DNA from 3 places in the Ectobacillus polymachus genome. Region 1 is predicted to be linked to each of the others. Evidence: riboswitches for the same ligand, from Rfam matches in the RefSeq annotation. Region 1 holds a riboswitch; each other region holds the start of a gene.
The links. A riboswitch is a leader RNA that binds a small molecule or an ion and turns the genes downstream of it on or off. The one in region 1 is predicted to bind cobalamin.

Region 1 (3,716 bases):
TTGTAGATAAACTCACGATGGAAATCCAAGCTACAAAACAAATCCTTCAAGTAAGAAAGGAGCAATTACTTTCCTTTTTACGTGTAGGGTATATGATTGAGGCGATTATACCTGGTTATTTTCTAGGTAGCGATGGATATTATTTAGCAAAATATCGTACGAATGATAGACGAAATAGTAATTATTGGTTGAAGGAAGAAGAGATTCTAGCTTCTGTTCGGCAACTGGTATGTACGGTAGACGGTTCGATTCCGCTAGATTATAAAGTAAGAAAAGCGACTACAGCAGACTGCGATGAGCTAGCTAGTCTATACAGAACTGTTTTTCAAATTTATCCTACCCCCTTACACGATGTGAATTATATACGAAAAACGATGACGAGTGACACGGATTACTTTGTAGTGGAGAAGGATGGAGTCATCGTAAGCACTGCCTCAGCTGAAATAAATTCATTGCAACGGAATGCCGAAATTACAAATTGTGCTACTTTACAAGAGCATCGTAAGCAAGGGTTGATGAAAGCTTTAGTAAAAAGCCTTGAAGAGGAGCTTGTACATAAATCAATTTTCTGTATCTTCTCGATTGCACGTTCTTTATCCTATGGAATAAACGCTACCTTTCAACAATTAGGCTATCAATATCAAGGAAGACTTACAAACAATTGTTATATTTATGACAAGCTTGAGGATATGAATGTTTGGGTAAAAGATTTGTCAATCTAACTGGATGATGTTCAATAGATGGTATAAAAAAAGATGCAGGTTATTCTGCATCTTTTTCTGTAATGGAACAGGGAATTGCGTTTGTTACTTTCATTAAATCCGCTCCACTTATGAAAATTTGTAATCCTCGTTTACCAGCACTAATACTAATGGGATTCAAATTTTCTGATGTTTTATCAAGGTAAAGCGGATAATTTTTCTTCACCCCAAGAGGAGAAACGCCGCCGCGGATATAACCAGTAAGTGCTTGGATTTCTTTTACATGCACCATTTCAACTTTTTTATTCCCGCTAACTGCAGCTAACGCTTTTAAACGTAATTCTGTATGTGAAGGGATACAAGCCATGATGATCCCTGTTTTGTCCCCTCGAAGTACGAGTGTTTTAAATACTTGTTCAAGTGATAATTCGACTTGGTCTGCAACATGCTCAGCGTTTAAATGTTCTTCATCCCATTCGTATTCGTGTAAGCTATAGGAAATATGGTTTCGATCCAAAATCCTACTAGCAATCGTTTTATTAGCCAAATGACACAGCTCCTTTCTTATACTAGTATACAAAAAATTAAGGGGGGAGAAAGGCATGTACGAAAGTTTATTTTTTGTTTCTATTGTGCATCGACATTTATTGTAGAGAAATTGGGTTAATATGTAACTAGGTTTCTTTCAAAATCTTACAATATTATCGACAAATATTGAAATTTGTAGTAAAATTACATAGAATTTAAACTAGAACTATTGGTATATAATGACATTTCATTATGTTTAAAAGGGAAGTCGGTGAAAATCCGACACGGTCCCGCCACTGTAAGTGAAGAGAACTCGTGCAACATGCCACTGGTTATTGGGAAGGCGCACGATTTTAACGACTCACAAGTCAGGAGACCTGCCGATAGTATTCACAAACAAACCTACGAGGAATTAGGTGTTGTTGTGTAGACGGATGATTGAAAGAAGACGTATACGCACGCCCTTCCTAATGGAAGGGCGTTTTTTGCGTAGATAATAGGTAAGGGGGGAAATGGAGAAAAATGTTAAAAAAGAAAATTTCATTGTGTTTGATGATAGTTTTCATGGTTCTGTTATCATTTACAAATGGAGGTACGTTAGCATTCGCTGAAGGGAATCAAGCTACTTTGATTGTAGTGGGCGATTCACAGAAAAAGGTGATTCTATGTCCTACAGTTGTGAATATTGATCCAAATGAAAACGCATACGATATGCTGAAGAAAGCGCTTGGTGATAAAGTAACAGCAACAGCTAGTTCCTTTGATGGGAAGCCGTATGTAACTGGGATTGATGGGTTAAAAGAATTTGATGACGGGCAACAAAGTGGTTGGCTGTATGAAATTAATGGGAAATCTGCACAAGTTGGTGCATCTGATTACCTAGTAAAGAATAATGATGTAATTGCCTATCGTTATACGCTTGACTGGGGAAATGATTTACAAAAGCAATCGGTAAATGACAGTATAAAGGCGTTTGGAGGATGTACAAACCAATCATCATCAGGTTCTTCAGATTCATCTACGCAAGCACCGACGAAAGACCCAGGTCAATCTGTTGTTCCATCTTCTTTTGATGAGGCGTTGAATAAAGCAATCACATTTACCTTAAACAATGGAATTCAATCAGACTGGCAAGCTATTGCGCTCACTCGTGCGAAGAATGATGTATCTAGTGAAATGAAAAACAGTTACTTACAGCAGTTAACTGACCGGGTGCAAACAAGCGGTCGTTTAAAAGGTACATATTTAGCAAGTACAATATTGGCTATAAATGCTGTAGGCGGTGATGCAACGAATATTGCCGGCCAAAACTTAGTTTCAAAGCTTTATAATGATGCAAGTATTGGTGATATTTATTCCTATGCGTATGCTCTTCTTGCGTTAGATAGCAATGATTATACGATTCCAAACGATGCGTTATGGAACCAAGATAAGCTAATTTCTGCTATATTAAAAGCCCAAGTTACTCCTGGAAAATGGGCAGATGATCCCGATACGAATGCAATGGTATTAATGGCATTAGCTTCTCATAAGGATAATCCAGATGTTGCGAATGCTATTAAGCCAGCTGTGGATCTATTAAAAGGAATGCAATTGCCTGATGGCGGATTTCAATCTTTTAATAATGAGAATTCCAACAGTGCAGCTGTTGTTGTAACTGCACTTTCGATGCTCGGAATCGATCCAAATGGATCAGACTTTACTAAAACAAATTCTGCATTACAAAATTTAATTACCTTCCAGTTGTCTGATGGTGGATTTAAATGGGTATCTAGTGATACTGCAAATAATAGCATGTCATTTGATCAAGCATTCTATGCACTTGTTCAATATAAATATTTTCTTGATGGAAAAGGGTCTATTTTTCACTGGACAACCGCACCTACTACGCCAAGTAACCCAGGGAATAATCCTTCATCATCTACTGATCAGCCAAAATCTTCGGATGGTCAGCAGATAGAGCAAAAGCAAGGACAGCAAGAGGTACAGCAAGTACAGCAACAGCAAGGGCAACAAGCTGATTCAAAGGGAAATAATGAATCCGTACAGTCACAACAGGGACAGACTCCAGTTAATAACCAACCAAATAAAAAATTACCTGATACAGGATTAATCGGAAATGATTTTTGGGGTTCTATCATTGTTGGATTAATCTTTATCAGCGGGGCAATGTTAGCTTTAAGAAATAAAGTGATGAGATAGATTGGTAGGGGCTTTTTGCTCCTACCCTTTTTGAAAGGACGTGAACACATGAAATATGTAAAGATGCTATTTGTATGTTGCACCATGCTTACACTATTAGTTAGCTGTTCAACGCAACCAGCAAAGAATCAAAGTGCAGTTGCAAATACGCAACAAGCACAAGCCGGACAAAAACAAGATGACCAAAAACAACAACAAGCACAACAAGGACAACAAGAGGAGCAAAAGAAAGACGCAGCAAATCAGCAAGATGGATCCTCATCAAGCCAGCAGTCTTCAAATCAG
Region 2 (3,716 bases), 970 kb from region 1:
TACAAATAACTCATAAATTTCAAACAAGGTTGGCTGTTTTAAATTTGCCTGTTTTAGGATTTCCGTATCCTGAAAAATTTCAAGCGGTCTTCCATCTGCAATAATTTTTCCCTTACAAAATACAAGAACTCTCTCAGCCCATCTGTATGCGAAATCCACATCATGGGTTGAAATCATCATTGTCTTGCCCTCTGAGCTAAGCTTTGCTAAAACTTCTTCTAACATCTGTGCATTTAAAGGATCAAGTGCTGCTGTTGGTTCATCAAAGATAATGATTTCAGATTTCATAGCAATGATATCCGCAATAGTAACACGCTTTTTTTCACCGCCACTCAAATAGTGAGGCGGACGATCCTTAAAATCCGATATGTTCATATATGCCAGTGCTTCCTCAACACGTCTTATCACTTCCTCTTTGGGAAGCTTTAAATTCATAGGGCCAAACCCAACTTCTGCCCTGACCGAAGATGCTATAATTTGATTATCTGCATCTTGAAATACAATACCTATATTTTTTCGAAGCTCGTTTACATTTTTTTTATTTATAATTGTACCCCGATAAATAACGTTTCCCGCCTCCGGTGTATAGACACCGTTTATATTCAAGAAAAATGTGGACTTTCCTGACCCATTGGTACCCAGTACAGCTATTTTCTCACCTTCATATATATCCACACTTACACCGTTCAGCGCAGGATTTCCATTTCCATAGACGTAATACAGATCTTCGATTTTTAATATTGGATCTTCCATAATAGCCCCTTTCTATCTTGTAAAGCCCCAGAGCAGAATTAAAAATAATACGAATGCTACTGCTGTGGCAATCTGTTTTGTCTCAACCTTTTTATCTTCCTCCAAAAAAATAAGCTCTCCATCGAAACATCTGGCCTCCATGGCATCATAATATGCATTAGCCCTTTTCAAAGAAATTATCAGCATATTGCTAGCAATATTTCCAAAGGTAAAATAGGAAGTTTTCATATCACAGTACCCTTGACGAGACTCTGCAGAATTTTTCATTTTAATAAAGACATCCATTAAGATGAAAATATAACGGTAAATCATATTCATCAGTTCTATAATAATCTTTGGTATATGTGCTTTGTGAAGCACATATATAATCTCTGATGATGGAGTTGACAGTGCCATCATCTGCAAGGCACTGATAGCTGCAAACACTTTCAAGATTAAAAAAACCGCTTCCATAAGCTTTGCCTGAGAAGTATACATATAATAGAAACCAAGATATAAGTTATACTGTCCCATAGGCTGCCTTGAAAAATCAATGGCAATGGTAAAAGTGGCTAGAAGGATAAAACCTATTTGAATCAGGAGTATTGGCATATATTTATGTATGGGAAGCTCGCCTTTTATAATTGTTATATAGGCCATTGCAAGGATGACTGCCACAGATACATATGGGTTGTTCAATACAATACACAAAATCAGTGTCAGCACAGAAAGAGATACTTTAAAAGTAGGATTCCAGTGTCTGATTTTAGACATATAAGCATAATAATCAATTGAAAACCCTTCGCCGTGGTTGTGTCCCATTCTATGGCGATGGCGATGTTCCCCATCCCTACACTTCTTATTTTTCAATATAAGATAAATTATGGAAGTTAAAATCACAATACATAACATAATAATTATTCCCATGTTGCACCTCCCTTCAATTTTTATCCCATGCAAATAAAAAATCCTTTTAACTGAAGTGTTAAAAGGATTTCATGATAAAATATGCCTATTCTATGAAATAAGCAAATTAATCTTCATTATAATGCCTTCCCTATCACTCGTAGAGGTTACAGAGCAAAATATAGGCAGGTCTTCTGACTCAAGAATCATTATTTAAGTACGCCTTCCCTGTATGCAAGTGGCATATTGTACTTAAATTCATCTAATACAGCTACGGGATAGTTCAGGAATGTCACCTGATTCCCTTTTAATTAATCAAAACTGATTAAACCTATATCCTATTATTAAATTTTATTGTTCTTGTCACGAACGCTTCTATTTATAAAATATAACATGATTACTATAATTATAGAACAACATTTGATTAATTATTCAGAATTAAATGTTTCTATTAAAAAGTGGATAAAAGCAAAAAAGAAGCTAACTACCTAAAAGATAGCTAACTTCTTCGTAAGTTTCTCCCCTTATCCCCTGTTCGGCTTATTGCCTGGGGGAAGGAAAATGGATAATACAAGTGCTACTCCTGCTAAAATTGCAGCGATTAAAAATGCGTCATTAATACCGTTTACCGAGGAAACCTTCATAACTTGACCGTATAGTGCCGCCGTGCCGAGTGACGAGCCCGTTTGCGGTGATACATTTGCTACGGCTGCAATGCTCTGACCCATCTGCGTAATATTCTGGTTCATAATTGGATTCGTCGATGTAATCGCACTTGCATAGTCTGCCGCATGGAACGTTGTTTGTCTCGTCATGAATGTAACAAGGATCGCTGTCCCAATCGAACCAGCTATTGAGCGAAGTGTATTTTGCGATGCTGTCCCATGTGAAATCTGCTTCAATGGTAATGCGTTCATTCCTGCTGTCATAATTGGCATCGAGATAAACGCCATCCCGAAGGAGCGCATGATGTAAATTCCGACAATCGTAGCATAAGGGGTATCCAGCGTAAGCTTAGATAGCTCATACGTACCGAATGTCATCAAAATTAATCCAAAAATCGCAAGTGGACGAATACCATAGCGATCAAATAGCTTTCCAGCAAATGGTCCCATTAGTCCCATAATTAATGATCCTGGCAACAGTAGCAATCCGGAATCAAGCGGTGAAAAGCCGCGAATGTTCTGTAGGTATACAGGCAACAGAATCATACCGCCATACAGTGCCATCGTAATAATGAAATTGATGATAATCGTAAAGGAGAAAGCTGGAATCTTGAAAATGGTTAAATCCAAGAGCTTTGTTTCTGCCTTGAGCTCCCACCAAACGAAGACAATAAGACCAATCACTCCAATTGCGAGCATGGCATCGACTTCTGTGCTGTCCCATCCTTTATTTCCTGCTTCACTTAATGCGTATAACAGACTGCCAAAGCCAATGGTAGAAAAAATAACTCCGGTTACGTCTAATTTCGGTTTAGACAGTGGCTGTACGAGCTTAAACCAACGTATGGCCATCAAAAAGATGACAGCTCCTATGGCAAACATTGCATAAAACATGATCTTCCACGTGTAGTTTTGAATAAGCCAGCCAGCAATCGTTGGTCCAACGGCTGGTCCTAGAATCAATGCTACACCAAGAAGCCCCATCGCCGCGCCGCGTTTTTCTGGCGGAAAGAGCGTCATAAATATATTCATTCCTGTTGGCATGAGAATACCTGCTCCAACTGCTTGCACAAGCCGACCTGTTAACATCATTGGAAAATTACCAGAGATAGCACAAATAATAGAGCCGACTGTGAAAAACCCTATAGCGATTAGAAAAAGTCTTCGATACGTAAAGGTTTGAATCAAATAAGCACTAATTGGTACTAAGATTCCGTTTACCAGCATAAAACCGGTGGATAACCACTGTATAGTAGATGTTGATACATTGAACTCATTCATTAAATCTGGTAACGCTACGTTAATAACGGTTTGATTAAGAATGGAAAAAAACATACCTAAGATTAGTACGAGTAATACCAATCTGATATTAAGCGCAGGGTCTGCTGCCAGCTTCGGAGCAGCTTTCTTTGG
Region 3 (3,716 bases), on a different contig from region 1:
GTCCAGCTGGCAAAAGCATGATTGGAATGACGATGACTTCATTCGCACCTTTTGTTACACAGTTATCAATTCCTTGACTGACTGTCGGTTTTTCAAACTCTAAAAAACATGCTTCTAATAAAAGAGATGGATCCCATTCTGGCTTCATATTTTCGATAAACTGCAGTACTTGACTGTTTCCTTCTGGATCTTTACTCCCATGCCCTACAAATAAAATCGCTTTCACGCGTCTTCCCCCTTATTTTGCTACTCTCCGCATACTGGTTCTTCTATTTTCAAATTCGGCGTTATATCCTGGTACTCGAAGCCTTGTACATTCTTGACGCGCTTAAAGAATTTGTAAAAGCGTTCGTTTGGATATCCTTTTTCCTTATATTCCTGGACGATTGCTTCAACGATACCGACAATTTTGTCAGGCGGAATTCCTTCTGCAACGATTTGACCTGAATGTGCATTCCGTCCCGCTGTTTTTGCACCTAAAAATAAATCGAATGCTCCTTTGCGGTATACAATGCCAATATCTTCTTTTACTGCACCGTAGCACGCCATACCACAACCGTTAAACCCAATCTTCAGCTCTTTAGGCAGTTCAAGACCTCCTAATTTTTGCTGAATCTCCTCTGCATAAGGAATGCCATCTGTTTTCTCGCTATCGCAAAAATCACATGCTTTTACCGTCAACACATCACCTATAGGGGAAAGTAAAAAACCCGCCTCCTGCAAAGTATCGATTATGGTATCCGGATTATCAGTTGGAATCGCAAGCTTGATCGCATGATCCGGTGTATATTCCATCGTTCCTTTGTCTGATATAAGATTAGCAAGCGTCAGCATCTGCTCAGCTGTAAATTTCTTATTGGCAACACCAGGACTTACGGCAAGCTCGAATATGGATGAGATTGGCTGCTGCATTCTAGTAGCACTATCCTCTGTTTTTCCCGTAATAGCCTGTAATGCCTCTTCAGCCAGTTCTCTTGCTGAAGGCTTAGATGTACCCTGATCAAGTGACCATGGCTCTGCTTCCTTCTGTAAGCGCTGATGCGGTGCAAGTCGTTGCTCCGTCTTATCTAGCGTATATTTTCGTTGATAGCCGCGCGGCGTTATCATCAAATCATCGTAAACGAACGTCGATGAATTTCCGACGATAACAGTGGTCAGCATCCCAATATCGTGATTCAGCATATCTGCAAGATTCGTAATAACTACATGCTGCCGATCTCGGTAAGCACTTTTCACTAATCCAACCGGGGTATTAGGAGAACGATATTGCAATAAAATTCTTTGCGCCTCTTCAATTTGTCTCGTTCTTCTACCGCTTTTTGGATTATAAAAAGCAATGACAAAATCAGCCCCGGCTGCTGCATCAATTCGTTTCTCAATTAAACTCCACGGCGTTAAATGATCACTTAGACTGATCGTGCACGCATCATGCATAATAGGAGCTCCTAATAAAGAAGCACAGGAGTTAATAGCGGAGATCCCTGGAATAATTTCTACCTCTACTCCCGTTTCCTTGTGCCAGTCTTTATTCAGCAGCACTTCATAAATAAGCCCAGCCATCCCGTATACACCAGCATCTCCGCTGGAAATGACTCCGACGTTTTTACCTTGTTCTGCCTGTTTTACGGCTTCCTGCGCTCTGCTTACTTCTTCAGTCATACCTGTGCTAATGATGGTTTGTCCTTTTACTAATCCTTCAATCAAGTCGACATAGGTTTTGTATCCTATGATCATGTCACATTCTTCTATGGCTTCCTTTGCCCGGTGCGTAATATGGTCAAAGCTACCCGGGCCAAATCCGATAATTGCTACTTTTCCTGTCACTTTTATGCGCCACCTTTCCCATATATCGAAATGCCAAATGTTGTCTATTTCAAGTTAGGCACCTTTACTATCCCATCCTCACTCGTGGAATGGGCAGGTGCTGCAAAACCACCATCTTCATAGTGGTAGAGGACTGCTTCCTCTTTCGTAGTGCCCTTTATTAAATGATGGACAATACTGCAAGCACTCTCTTTATTTACTTCCTTGTACCACGTTCCTTGCGGGTACGCGATGACAATAGGAGCATCCTTGCATCTTCCATTGCACCTCGTTCTTGTCGTATGTATACTTGCGTCAGCCTGTACATTCGTGATCTCCTCACGAATTGCTTGTGTTACTTCCTCTCCTCCCTTTCTCATACAACTGCTTCCATTACAAATTAATACGTGATGCTTTGTTCCTGTTAAGTTCCAAGTCGTCATCTTGCACTCCCTTTCTGTGTATAAAAAACACCCCTATCTACAGATAGGGGTGCGAATAAATACATGAGCATTCAGTCAGCACTTTCACCCATATCCCGTAGGTTCCAGAAAGCATGCAAAACAAGGCAGGTCTCCTGACTTAGGTTCGTCATTTCATTATGTCTTCCCAAGCATCGGCTCAGTGACATATACAATGAAACTCCCCATTACAGTGGCGGGTACCGTGATGGATTTTCACCATCTTCCCTTTTAAACACAGCTTATACCTAGCTATGTACCTTATTTCTATCATTCTATTTTATTATTCATCTCTTCATTTTTTCCTTCAAAACAAAAAAGCCACTCAAGGGGACCTTAAGTGGGAAACGAAAGCATAAAAAGGAAAAAGGTATATAGACCTTTTGCTGCTGACACTTCACCTTCTCAATCCCCGAAGAATTTGAAACTTACGAAATTAAGATAGGTCTCCTGACTCGTGTTTCTCTCTACTTTAGGTCCTTCCCGTATTCCTTTACAGTGGTTCACCTATTTCGTCTACACATACAGTTGCGGGGGCAGTTCCGTTTCTTATACGGATTCCCTATTAAGCCTTTTGCGGCATCTTAATTTATTGCTAGAAAAATATAGAAAATATAGAATTATAAAACTATTTCTTACTTATAGTGTTCATGATATCGTAATTTGTTTTACTTTTCAACATTTTTTGCAGCTGCTTCTAATTCGATACCATTCCCCCACGTTTCATGAAAAATTAAATTTTCAAGGGAACGGCGTTTTTCCCAATTGGCCGTCTCTAAAATAGGAGCCGTAGGATAGTCATCTGTGTACCCAATGGAAAGCAAGGCAACCGGATCAATATGAGGCGGAATATGCAAAATATCGCGTACATCATTTTTCTTATAAAAGCTAACCCAGCCCAAAGCCAATCCTTCTGCACATGAAGCTAACCACATATTTTGAATCGCACATGCCGTTGATAAAACATCTGTTTCTGGAATGGAATTTCTCCCTAGCACATGAGAGCCGCCTCTCGTTGGATCACATGTGACACAAATCGTCAGCGGCGCTTGTTGAATTCCCTCTACTTTTAAGGATAAAAACTTAGCCGCCCGTTCTTCTTCATAGTGAATAGAAAGCGCTTTCCTTTCCTTCTCAGCTGCCCAAGCTAATTGATCCTTTATCTGCGGGGACGTAACTAAGATAAAATTCCAAGGCTGCATAAATCCTACCGAAGGTGCATGATGTGCTGCTTGTAAAATCCTCTCTATTACATCCTCTGGAATCGGATTAGGAAGAAAACTGCGAACATCTCTCCTTCTATAAATCACATTGTACACTGCATCTCTTTCGATTGAATCCTTTATCATCAACATCACCTCTTTCATGGCATTACATCACATTATATTAGATTACATGTTTTTAACGTGCAATCCTTTTTCAAGAATGAGTTTTTTTTCGAGCACATTCGCA

Region 2: it holds a riboswitch for cobalamin, as region 1 does, so the genes downstream of both, cbiQ (cobalt ECF transporter T component CbiQ) here and ACM5BR_RS05020 (DUF4430 domain-containing protein) in region 1, are expected to answer to the same signal.
Region 3: it holds a riboswitch for cobalamin, as region 1 does, so the genes downstream of both, ACM5BR_RS15030 ((2Fe-2S) ferredoxin domain-containing protein) here and ACM5BR_RS05020 (DUF4430 domain-containing protein) in region 1, are expected to answer to the same signal.

Annotation. Positions count from the first base shown of each region.
Region 1 covers NZ_JBLREB010000001.1:974,287-978,002, reverse strand. The annotation lists gene ablB (putative beta-lysine N-acetyltransferase) at 1-722, shown strand, start outside; gene ybaK (Cys-tRNA(Pro) deacylase) at 763-1,248, opposite strand; cobalamin riboswitch at 1,443-1,628, shown strand; gene ACM5BR_RS05020 (DUF4430 domain-containing protein) at 1,752-3,431, shown strand; gene ACM5BR_RS05015 (DUF4430 domain-containing protein) at 3,480-3,716, shown strand, end outside.
Region 2 covers NZ_JBLREB010000001.1:1,190-4,905, reverse strand. The annotation lists gene ACM5BR_RS00025 (energy-coupling factor ABC transporter ATP-binding protein) at 1-753, opposite strand, end outside; gene cbiQ (cobalt ECF transporter T component CbiQ) at 766-1,659, opposite strand; cobalamin riboswitch at 1,806-1,988, opposite strand; gene ACM5BR_RS00015 (DHA2 family efflux MFS transporter permease subunit) at 2,163-3,716, opposite strand, start outside.
Region 3 covers NZ_JBLREB010000003.1:208,036-211,751, reverse strand. The annotation lists gene ACM5BR_RS15040 (sirohydrochlorin chelatase) at 1-226, opposite strand, end outside; gene cobJ (precorrin-3B C(17)-methyltransferase) at 247-1,824, opposite strand; gene ACM5BR_RS15030 ((2Fe-2S) ferredoxin domain-containing protein) at 1,869-2,246, opposite strand; cobalamin riboswitch at 2,354-2,543, opposite strand; cobalamin riboswitch at 2,688-2,866, opposite strand; gene bluB (5,6-dimethylbenzimidazole synthase) at 2,933-3,613, opposite strand.